3 regions of the Geobacillus sp. WSUCF-018B genome follow, and region 1 is predicted to be linked to each of the others. Evidence: predicted binding sites of a transcription regulator. Region 1 holds the regulator's gene; each other region holds the start of a gene.
What was found. The regulator Rex, encoded in region 1, represses fermentation and respiration genes when NADH is low (regulators of the CRP and FNR family bind a similar motif). The targets are predictions, from matches to a motif close to TTGTGAAATATTTCACAA.

Region 1 (3,290 bases):
GATGACCGGTGCGCCTTCGCGATAGCCGGCGGTCAATTGCTCTGCGGTGAGCACCTCATGGCCGCTCGGCCGCTCAATCGCAAAAGAAAAAGAAGCTGATTTTTCATCTCCGGCCGGGCGTTCAAGCCGCTCCATTTTTTCAAGCTGCTTTCGCCGGCTTTGCGCCCGTTTCGTTGTCGAGGCGCGGGCGATGTTGCGCCGGATGAAGTCTTCAAGGCGGGCGATTTCCTCCCGTTGCTTTTCGTATCGTTTTAGCTCTTGTTCGTATTGCTCGACCCGAAGCTCCAAATAGCGGCTGTAATTGCCGCTATACCGCTTAAGCGTCGCGTTGGACAGCTCGTACACTTCGGTGACGACTTTGTCCAAAAAGTAGCGGTCGTGGGAAACGAGCAGAACGGCGCCGGGGTATGCCTGTAAATATTGCTCGAGCCATGTGAGCGTATCGAGGTCCAAATGGTTCGTCGGCTCGTCTAAAATGAGCAAGTCCGGCTTGGCCAACAGCAGTTTTCCAAGGGCGAGCCGCGTCCGCTGTCCGCCGCTTAGCGAGGAAACGGGCGTTGTTTGGTAATCGTATGACGAAAATTGCAGCCCGTGCAAAACAGAGCGGATGTCGGCTTCATACTGATAGCCCCCTTGTTCTTTGTATTGCTCTTGCAGGTTGTCATACGCTTGAAGCGTTTTTTCGTAGCGGGACGGATCGGCGAGCAGATCCGGGTCGCCAAGTTGGGCGCCGAGCTCTGCCAGCTGCGCTTCGATCGCCCGGAGCGGCGCGAATACGTCCAGCATCTCGTCCCAAATGGAGCGTGACGAGTCGAGCCCACTGTTTTGCGCCAAATAGCCGATTTTGATATGGCTTGGCTTGATGATTTCACCGCTGTCGGAAGAAAGTTCGCCGGTGATGATCTTCAGCAGCGTCGATTTGCCTGCGCCGTTGCGGCCGACAAGAGCAATGCGGGCGCGGGACTGTATTTCTAGTTTTATATTCGATAAAATAAGGTCAGCGCCAAAATATTTCGTGAGCCCATTCACTTGCAAAATGATCATGTCCGTCACCTCGCGAATAGTTTAACGCAAGTCGCGAAAACGGTCAAAGACAGATGACGAAAAATGGTGTATAGTGATAAATGGAGGAGATTGTCTTGGCATCGTTTACGCATTTCAATGAACAAGGCCGGGCGAAAATGGTCGACATTACACACAAGGAAGATACGGTCAGGATAGCGGTGGCGAGAACGAGCGTCACCGTCAACGAAGAGATTTATGAAAAGATGACGAACAATGCCATTGAGAAAGGTGATGTGCTGGCGGTAGCCCAGGTGGCCGGGGTCATGGCGGCGAAAAAAACGGCCGATCTCATTCCGATGTGCCATCCGCTTATGTTAAAAGGCATCGATATTGCCTTTGCTTGGGAAAAAGAGGCGGAAGCGTATAAACTTGTGATTACCGTGACGGTCAAAACGAAAGGGAGCACAGGAGTGGAGATGGAAGCGCTGACGGCGGCCTCGGTATGCGCATTGACTGTGTACGACATGTGCAAATCGCTCGATAAAGGAATGACGATCGGTCCAACGTATTTGGTCGAGAAAACGGGCGGGAAGTCCGGCCATTATCGACGGAAAACCGATTAACTGGGGGATGAAACGATGAGCAACGAACAACCGAAAATCCCGCAGGCGACTGCCAAGCGTCTGCCGTTATACTATCGGTTTTTGAAAAATTTACATGCCTCAGGGAAGCAGCGCGTGTCCTCCGCCGAGCTGAGCGAGGCGGTGAAAGTCGATCCGGCGACAATTCGCCGCGACTTTTCGTATTTTGGCGCGCTCGGCAAAAAAGGATACGGGTATAATGTCAATTATTTGTTGTCGTTTTTCCGCCAGACACTTGAAGAGGACGAAGTGACCGAAGTCGCTCTGTTTGGCGTCGGCAATTTAGGCACCGCCTTTTTAAACTACAACTTTTCGAAAAATAACAACACGAAAATTGTCATGGCGTTTGATGTCGATGAACGGAAGGTTGGAACGACAGTCGGCGGGGTGCCGGTCTATCATCTCGATGAGCTGGAGGAGCGGCTTCGCGGCGACATTCCGGTCGCGATTTTAACCGTGCCGGCCGCCGCAGCTCAAGCGCTGACCGACCGCCTTGTCGCGCAAGGAATTAAAGGCATTTTAAACTTTACTCCGGCGCGGCTGAACGTGCCAAACCATATTCGCGTCCATCATATCGATTTAGCCATTGAGCTGCAGTCGCTCGTCTATTTTTTGAAAAACTATCCATCGCCATCGTAAAAAGGAGAGAACAACACATGAAATATTTGTTGCTCGTTCTTGTCATTTTGTTGCTGTTTGGCACGAAAAAGCTGCCGGAGTTGGGACGGTCGTTCGGCCAGTCGCTTCGCGAGTTTAAAGACGCCACAAAAGGGCTCGCTGATGACGAAGAAACGAAAACCGACCGATGACAAGGCAGGATGGGGAAACGATGAATGACAAAGAAATGTCCGTGTATGAACACCTCGGAGAGCTGCGGAAACGGCTGATCATCGTGCTTCTCTTTTTCGTTGCGGCGCTTGTAGCCAGCTTCTTTTTTGTCGATGACGTCATTGTGTATTTGCAGCACACTGCGGAAGCGAAACAGCTGACGATGAACGCGTTCCGCCTCACCGACCCGATCAAAGTGTATTTTCAGTTTGCCTTTGTCATCGCCGCTGTACTGACCGCTCCGGTGCTGCTCTATCAAATTTGGGCGTTCGTCAGTCCGGGGCTGTATGAAAAAGAGCGGAAAACAACGCTCAGCTACATTCCAGCATCGATCATTCTATTTTTAGCCGGGGTTGGTTTTGCGTATTTCGTCTTGTTTCCATTTGTCGTCCGGTTTATGAATCAGCTGGCGGAACGGCTCGGCATTCAACAGATGATCGGCATTAATGAATATTTTCAGTTTTTGCTGCAGCTCGTGCTGCCGTTTGGCATCGTGTTTCAGCTGCCGATTGTTGTCCTGTTTTTCACCCGCTTAGGGCTTATTACGCCGCAGCTTCTTGTTCGCATCCGCAAGTATGCGTATTTGGCGCTGCTTATTTTAGCGGCGGTCATTACGCCGCCGGATGTGTTGTCGCAAGTGATCGTCATGATTCCACTGACGCTTTTGTATGAGGGGAGCATCTGGGTTGCCAAAATCGGCTATCGAAAGGCGCAATTAGCGGCGGAGGAAGGAAGCGGCGATCCATATTGAGGGCAGCATCAAGAGGACGGTTCATACGGCGCCAGGCAAAAACCCTCCCCCAATGGGGAGGGTTT
Region 2 (3,290 bases), on a different contig from region 1:
CTTAACTGATAGCGGTGGAACACATACAAAATGATCCCGATGAACAAAATCAAAATCGTGACGCTCGCGCCGCTCCACCATACCGCGGAAAATGACATCGTATTGCCGGCGTCCTCATAGTACGGCCAGTTGTTCGTATAGGTGATGTGGTCGCCAAGTCTTGGCGTGCTTGACAGCCAAGCGGTCCAGAAGAAAAAGTCGGCAATTTGCTTGATTTGGTCGCCGTCCGCGACCCAAGCACGGCCTGATTTTGGCATGTCGCTTTCTTTGATCAATCCTTTTTTCAATCCCCAACCATCGCCATTGGTGAACACGTCGCGGTAATAGTCGCGCACTTTTTCCAACCCGTATACTTGCGCATCTGTCAGGACGAGAACATCCGTAACCGGGTTGTAGCGATTTTTTCGCATTTCCTTGATGACTTGTTCGCGGATGATCGTTTTCTCATCGGCGGTTAAATCGGCAAACGGTTTGTGATACCGCTCTTTTGCTTTGTAATCTTGCATGCCTTCCGTATAAATTTTCAACGCTTCCGCCGTATAGTCCGGCCCCATATACGACCCATGCCCAAGCACGGTTCCGTAATCCATCAGCCCGTATTTTTGGAAGACGGCCTGCCCGCCGATGATCGTTTCTTTCGTCATCAACACTTGGCCGTCTTCACTGCGCACTTCCTTCGGCCTCGGCGCCATTTCTTTAAAAATCCAATATCCGCCGACAAGCAGGACGGTAAAGCTGATCACAATAGTGAAAATGAGAATCGATTTGAGAAAACTGTTGGTCGTTTGCCGCCCCGGCCGCATGTTGGGGCGAACGGATCGATGAACTTCCATATGAGCCAACCTCCTTCTCGTTTGTTCGCCCCCATTGTAGCGCGCTGATCGTTCGGCGGTTTGTGAGCCGGGGCAAATGTCCGTTATGATTTATATCACAGCTTTATGGCGTGAGAATGTATACAATGAAGGCAGAAAAGGCCAAACGGCGCGGATGTTCAAAAAGAGAAAAGCATCGATGCTCTGTTGACAGCCGCCACACTTTTGTCACATTTCCAAAGGAGAGAACGCCATGGCGAACCATTGGATGAAAGACCGCTTAAAAGCTGTTCCGTTGTTTCGTGAACTGTCCGATTACGAGCTTGATTCGCTGGTTGCCATTTCCCACGTGCGCGTTTACAAGCCGCGGACGTTTGTCTTTATGCAAGGCGACCCGCTCGAGCGAGTCTATTTCATTCATTCCGGCACGGTAAAAATTTATAAAACGGACTTCAGCGGGAAAGAACAAATCGTTTCGATTTTGCAGACGGGAGAAATGTTTCCGCATGCCGGCTTTTTCTTAAAAGGCACCTATCCGGCCCACGCCGAAGTGGTCGAGGAAGCGACATTGATCGCGATCCCGATCCACGATTTCGAACAAGTGCTGATGGCGAGCCCTGAACTTTGCATAAAACTGTTTCGCGTCATGGGCGAAAAAATCGTTGATTTGCAAAACCGGCTCGAAGCGCAAGTGCTCCATAATACGTACGAACAAATCGTGTTGCTTTTGTTGCGGCTGACGCGCACGAACGCCGTCAAACAAGGGAAGTGGCACCGTCTCACCGCCCATGTGACAAACCGCGAGCTGGCCAACATGATCGGCACCGCCCGGGAAACGGTGAGCCGCACGTTGAGCCAGCTGAAACGGAAAGGGCTGATTGACGTCGACGAACACGGCTTTTATTTGATTGACCGCGAAGGGCTCGAACAAGAAATCTTTTTCTAACTCCTTTTTCCCCATCGTCCGGCACCGGTCGGGATGCGCAATGGAGCTGATGGGGTTTCCTTTCAAACATTTCGGCAAGCCCATCTTTCTGGAACATGCTATTCCGCCCTTTCAAACGAAAACGAAACCTTTTTTCCAAAGTGGAATATGTCATGTTTCGGCCGAAAGATGTGAGCTATATCACAACATTCCACAGTGAAAATGATTATCATGATAGTCAAAAAGGAGGGAAAGCGCATGGGTGTGACGATTGAACTCGATGTACGCGAAGATTTGCGGCAAAAGCGGGAACCGTTTGAAAAAATTATGAACGCCATCAAGCCGCTGCAGCCGGGCGATACGTTCATTTTACACGCCCCGTTCAAGCCGCTGCCGTTGTTTCCGATTATGAAAGCGAAAGGATTTACGTACGAGGCCGAACAAATCGAGAAAAAACATTGGAGAGTAACGTTTGTCAAACAGGGGGGATGACCGATGATCCTCGATAACCGCGGACTCGAGCCGCCGCAGCCAATGATGCGGACGCTCGCTGCCCTCGCTAAGCTGAATCCTGGGGAGACGCTGACGATCATTAACGATCGCCGCCCGATGTTTTTGTACGAGCAGCTTGACGAGCTTGGCTACCGGCACGAGACGGTCGCACGCGAAGACGGCAGTTTTGAAATCCGCATTACGAAAGGATGAGCAACGTGTTTCCTACTCGCACGGGGACGGAAACAGACGTCCGTCTTCCGTTCTCGTTTATCATGTTCGCCGTGTTGGCGTTCGCCGCGTCGCAGCTTATGTTGCTTGGAGCGATTCCCTCACTTAGCAGCGGCGCGTTCCGGCTGCCGTTCGTGTGGGCGGCGGCCCACCTGGCGTTGCTTGGCTTTGCATTGATGACGGCCATGGGGGCGATGTACCAGCTCGTTCCGGTCGCCTTTTTGACGCCGATTTGGAGCGAGCGGCTCGGTTTTTGGCAGTTTGCGATCACCGCTCTCGGCATCGTCGCCTTTGCCGCCAGTTTAGCGTTTACGCCAAACCAGGCGTTTCTCCCTGGCTTGCTTCTGCTGTTCGGCATCGTGCTGTTTGTCTGGCAAATGGCGATGACATTAAAACAACAAAAAAACAAAACGATCATGACGCTGTTTGTCGCGACTTCCTTGTTGTTTTTGCTGCTGACGGGCGCCGCCGGAGGGCTGCTTGCCTTTCACTTTTTCGCCGCCACAGGCGCAAACAGTCATGAAACGGTGTTCGGCTTGCATGTGCTGTTCGGGCTGTGCGGCTGGTTCACACTGCTCATCATAGGCTTTTCGTACAAAATGGCGCCGATGTTCTCGCTCGCCCACGGCTTTTCGCTGCGGCCGGCGCGTTACGTCTATGCGCTGTACATCAGCGGGATTGCTGTGGCGTTCGCCAGCTTATTCTTACGAAGCCACGCATGGCTTATAGCCGGTGCAGCCTTGCTCATGAGCGGATTCGTTGTTTTCGCCTGGCATATCCGCGCCATTTTGCAAAAGCGGATGAAAAAAACGCTTGACCGCCCGTTCCGC
Region 3 (3,290 bases), on a different contig from region 1:
GGAACCGCGCGTTCGATCGTTTTTCCGCCCTCAGCGGTGAAATATGGAAGCTGGATCGAGATGACTTCATCTTCGCTCCCTAAAAATGACAGGCGTGGCTCAAGCGGCTGTTCTGTTTCCTCATCAACAAGACGCAAGTTCCATTTTCCTTTGTCTTCCCAGCGAGCGCCGATCGTTCCATTCGGCACGACAAACGAGTCGGTGTTTTCATCATAGATGACCGGCTTCCATTCGGCATTGTTCGTTTGTTTGCCAAGGTCTTTCGCCAACAAGAAGCGGCCGGCCGTCCATGTGCCGCCGTTTTGTTTTAAGGTGACGACAAACGGAAAATCGGTGTACGTTTTGGCATATCGTTCAAAATATGGAACGGTCCGTTTGACGTAATATTCGTTTAAAATAACATGTCCCATCGCCATCGCCAAGGCGCCGTCCGTCCCTTGCTTCACCGACAGCCAGTCGTCGGCGAATTTTGTCGACTCGGCGTAATCTGGGCTGACGGAGACGACTTTCGTGCCGCGGTAGCGCACTTCGGCTAAAAAGTGAGCGTCCGGAGTCCGGGTGAGCGGGACGTTCGAGCCCCAGGTGATGATGTAGCCGGCGTTGTACCAGTCGCTTGACTCCGGCACGTCCGTTTGGTCGCCCCAAATTTGCGGCGACGCCGGCGGCAAGTCGGCGTACCAATCATAGAAGCTTAATATCGGGCCGCCCATCAGCTGCATAAACCGCGCCCCAGCGGCATGGCTGACCATCGACATGGCTGGAATCGGGGAGAAGCCGACGTTGCGGTCCGGTCCGTATTTGACGACCGTATACAATAAAGAAGCGGCGACAAGCGTCAATGCTTCATCCCAGCTGACGCGCACGAATCCGCCCTTCCCGCGCGCCTGTTTGTAGCGCTTCGCTTTTTCGCGGTCTTCAACGATGCTTTTCCACGCCTCAAGCGGGTTGTTTGGATGATGGGAGAGCGCCTCGCGCCACATGTCAAGCAAGATGCCGCGGACATACGGGTATTTGACGCGCAGCGGGCTGTACATATACCATGAGAAGCTCGCGCCGCGCGGGCAGCCGCGCGGTTCAAAGTCCGGCATATCCGGCCCGGTCGACGGATAGTCGAGCTGCTGTCCTTCCCAGGTGACGATGCCGTTTTTGACGTAAATGTTCCAGCTGCACGACCCCGTGCAGTTGACGCCATGGGTCGAGCGGACGACTTTGTCGTGCTGCCAGCGGCGGCGGTACGCATCTTCCCAGGCGCGGTCGCCGTAGGTTGTTTCGCTATGGCCGTCGGCTTGGCGCTCGATCGGCCGAATATATTTGAAACGGTTGGCAAGCGGAGATCGTTTTCGTTTCATTTGCTTCACTCCTTATTAGCGTTGTGTACTTTTAACTATAGCCATGATGTCAATAACGCGATGTTAACTTTGTCACACTTGGCATCATTGTCACAAATCCGTCAAAGAAACGAACAAATATTCTTTTCTGTGGTATAATGGGGAAAACGATAAAAGTTTGAGGGGATGTTTGTTGCGATATTCGAGTCATGTTATTGTTTCCTTATGCTTGGGGGCGGCGGCGACGGCGTATACGGCGCTGCCGTTTACCGCCGCCTATACGGCGGGGCTTGTCATCGGCAGCCTTCTTCCTGACATTGACGAGCCGTCGTCATACGTCGGCCGCCGTTCGTTCGGCGTCGCGGGGAAAGTAAAAGAAGCGTTCGGCCATCGCGGCATGACGCATTCGCTCATCGTCTGGGGGGTGCTTGCCGCCCTCGTCTGGCGCGACTCGGCGTCGCCGTTTACCGCTGGGCTCGTGCTCGGCTACTTGTTTCATATTGTGGAAGACTTTTTTTCTGTTCAAGGGGTGCCGCTGTTTTGGCCGTTTTCGTCCAAGCGGTGGAAAGTGCCGCTCTATCGGACGGGAAAAGGGATGGAGAAAGCATTGGTTGGCATCGCTTGGATCGCATTCGTCTATTTTGGCGTCAACGGCTTGTTTCACGAATGGTGGCGGTCATGGTTGTCGATGTGGTAACGTCGTTCGATCAAAAAAGGAAAAAAGAGGTGCGGCGGCGAATATAGTGAGAGGAACGGATTTGACTTCCCTCCGAAAGAAGTCTCCTACTTCTAAACGTGAAGGTGCGCCAGCACCAGTGAAAGTGGGAGATGAATTTCGGTTGGCGTTAGCCAACGAACATGATAGCGTAAAGGGTTCTTGTGTGTGGCTTACCGTTCAGCGAACACACACAAGTCGCTTGAAGCCCCCACCTCTAAGCGAAGCGTAGGTGGTGGGTAGTTCACCTAGATAAGGGGGAGAGGAAGATGAGCGAACAATATCCGGTGCTCTCGGGCGCCGAGCCGTTTTACGCCGAAAACGGGCCGGTCGGGGTGCTGCTCGTGCACGGATTCACCGGCACGCCCCACAGCATGCGCCCGCTCGCTGAAGCGTATGCGAAAGCCGGCTATACCGTTTGCCTGCCGCGCTTAAAAGGGCACGGAACGCATTACGAAGACATGGAACGGACGACGTTCCACGATTGGGTCGCCTCGGTCGAAGAAGGATATGGATGGCTGAAACAACGATGCCAAACCATTTTTGTCACCGGGCTGTCGATGGGCGGGACGCTCACGCTTTATTTGGCGGAACATCACCCAGACATCTGCGGCATCGTGCCGATTAACGCCGCTGTCGACATCCCAGCCATCGCCGCCGGGATGACGGGCGGGGGCGAGCTGCCGAGGTATCTGGATTCGATCGGTTCGGACTTGAAAAATCCGGATGTGAAAGAGCTGGCATACGAGAAAACGCCGACCGCTTCGCTTCTTCAGCTGGCTAGGCTGATGGCACAGACAAAAGCGAAACTCGATCGCATCGTCTGTCCGGCGTTGATTTTTGTCTCCGACGAAGATCACGTCGTGCCGCCGGGAAACGCCGACATCATCTTTCAAGGCATTTCATCGACGGAGAAAGAGATCGTCCGCCTCCGAAACAGCTACCATGTGGCGACGCTCGATTACGATCAACCGATGATTATTGAACGGTCTCTCGAATTTTTCGCCAAGCACGCCGGATAAAACGAATCGGTATATGGCTGATCCTGTTCAAAGGAGAGGCCATTTTTTGTTTGTCGGTGTTTTTGTGAAAAAATATGTGGCTGTTTTGCCGGGCTTGTTCTACACTTATAAATAGCTGGAAAAAGAATAAGGGAGTTTTCTTTGTATGAATCATATCAAACCGATCGCATTGCTCGTTGAAGAAAAACGAATCGTGGATGCCCTTGCCCAGGTGCGGCCGCATTT

Region 2: CV944_RS11300 (DUF2249 domain-containing protein) is a predicted target of Rex. The motif match lies at 1,927-1,944, and genes of this name have one in related genera.
Region 3: CV944_RS06400 (nitrate reductase subunit alpha) is a predicted target of Rex. The motif match lies at 1,410-1,427, and genes of this name have one in related genera.

The regions. Positions count from the first base shown of each region.
Region 1 covers NZ_PIJF01000070.1:4,898-8,187, forward strand. The annotation lists gene abc-f (ribosomal protection-like ABC-F family protein) at 1-1,044, opposite strand, end outside; gene moaC (cyclic pyranopterin monophosphate synthase MoaC) at 1,140-1,628, shown strand; gene CV944_RS15360 (redox-sensing transcriptional repressor Rex) at 1,644-2,285, shown strand; gene tatA (twin-arginine translocase TatA/TatE family subunit) at 2,303-2,455, shown strand; gene tatC (twin-arginine translocase subunit TatC) at 2,476-3,225, shown strand; gene CV944_RS15375 (YdiK family protein) at 3,290-3,290, opposite strand, start outside.
Region 2 covers NZ_PIJF01000035.1:25,537-28,826, reverse strand. The annotation lists gene CV944_RS11310 (nitric-oxide reductase large subunit) at 1-833, opposite strand, end outside; gene CV944_RS11305 (Crp/Fnr family transcriptional regulator) at 1,066-1,758, shown strand; gene CV944_RS11300 (DUF2249 domain-containing protein) at 1,996-2,229, shown strand; gene CV944_RS11295 (DUF2249 domain-containing protein) at 2,233-2,442, shown strand; gene CV944_RS11290 (hypothetical protein) at 2,439-3,290, shown strand, end outside.
Region 3 covers NZ_PIJF01000014.1:57,415-60,704, reverse strand. The annotation lists gene CV944_RS06400 (nitrate reductase subunit alpha) at 1-1,349, opposite strand, end outside; gene CV944_RS06395 (metal-dependent hydrolase) at 1,522-2,025, shown strand; gene CV944_RS06385 (alpha/beta hydrolase) at 2,313-3,065, shown strand; gene CV944_RS06380 (bacteriocin-processing peptidase family protein) at 3,211-3,290, shown strand, end outside.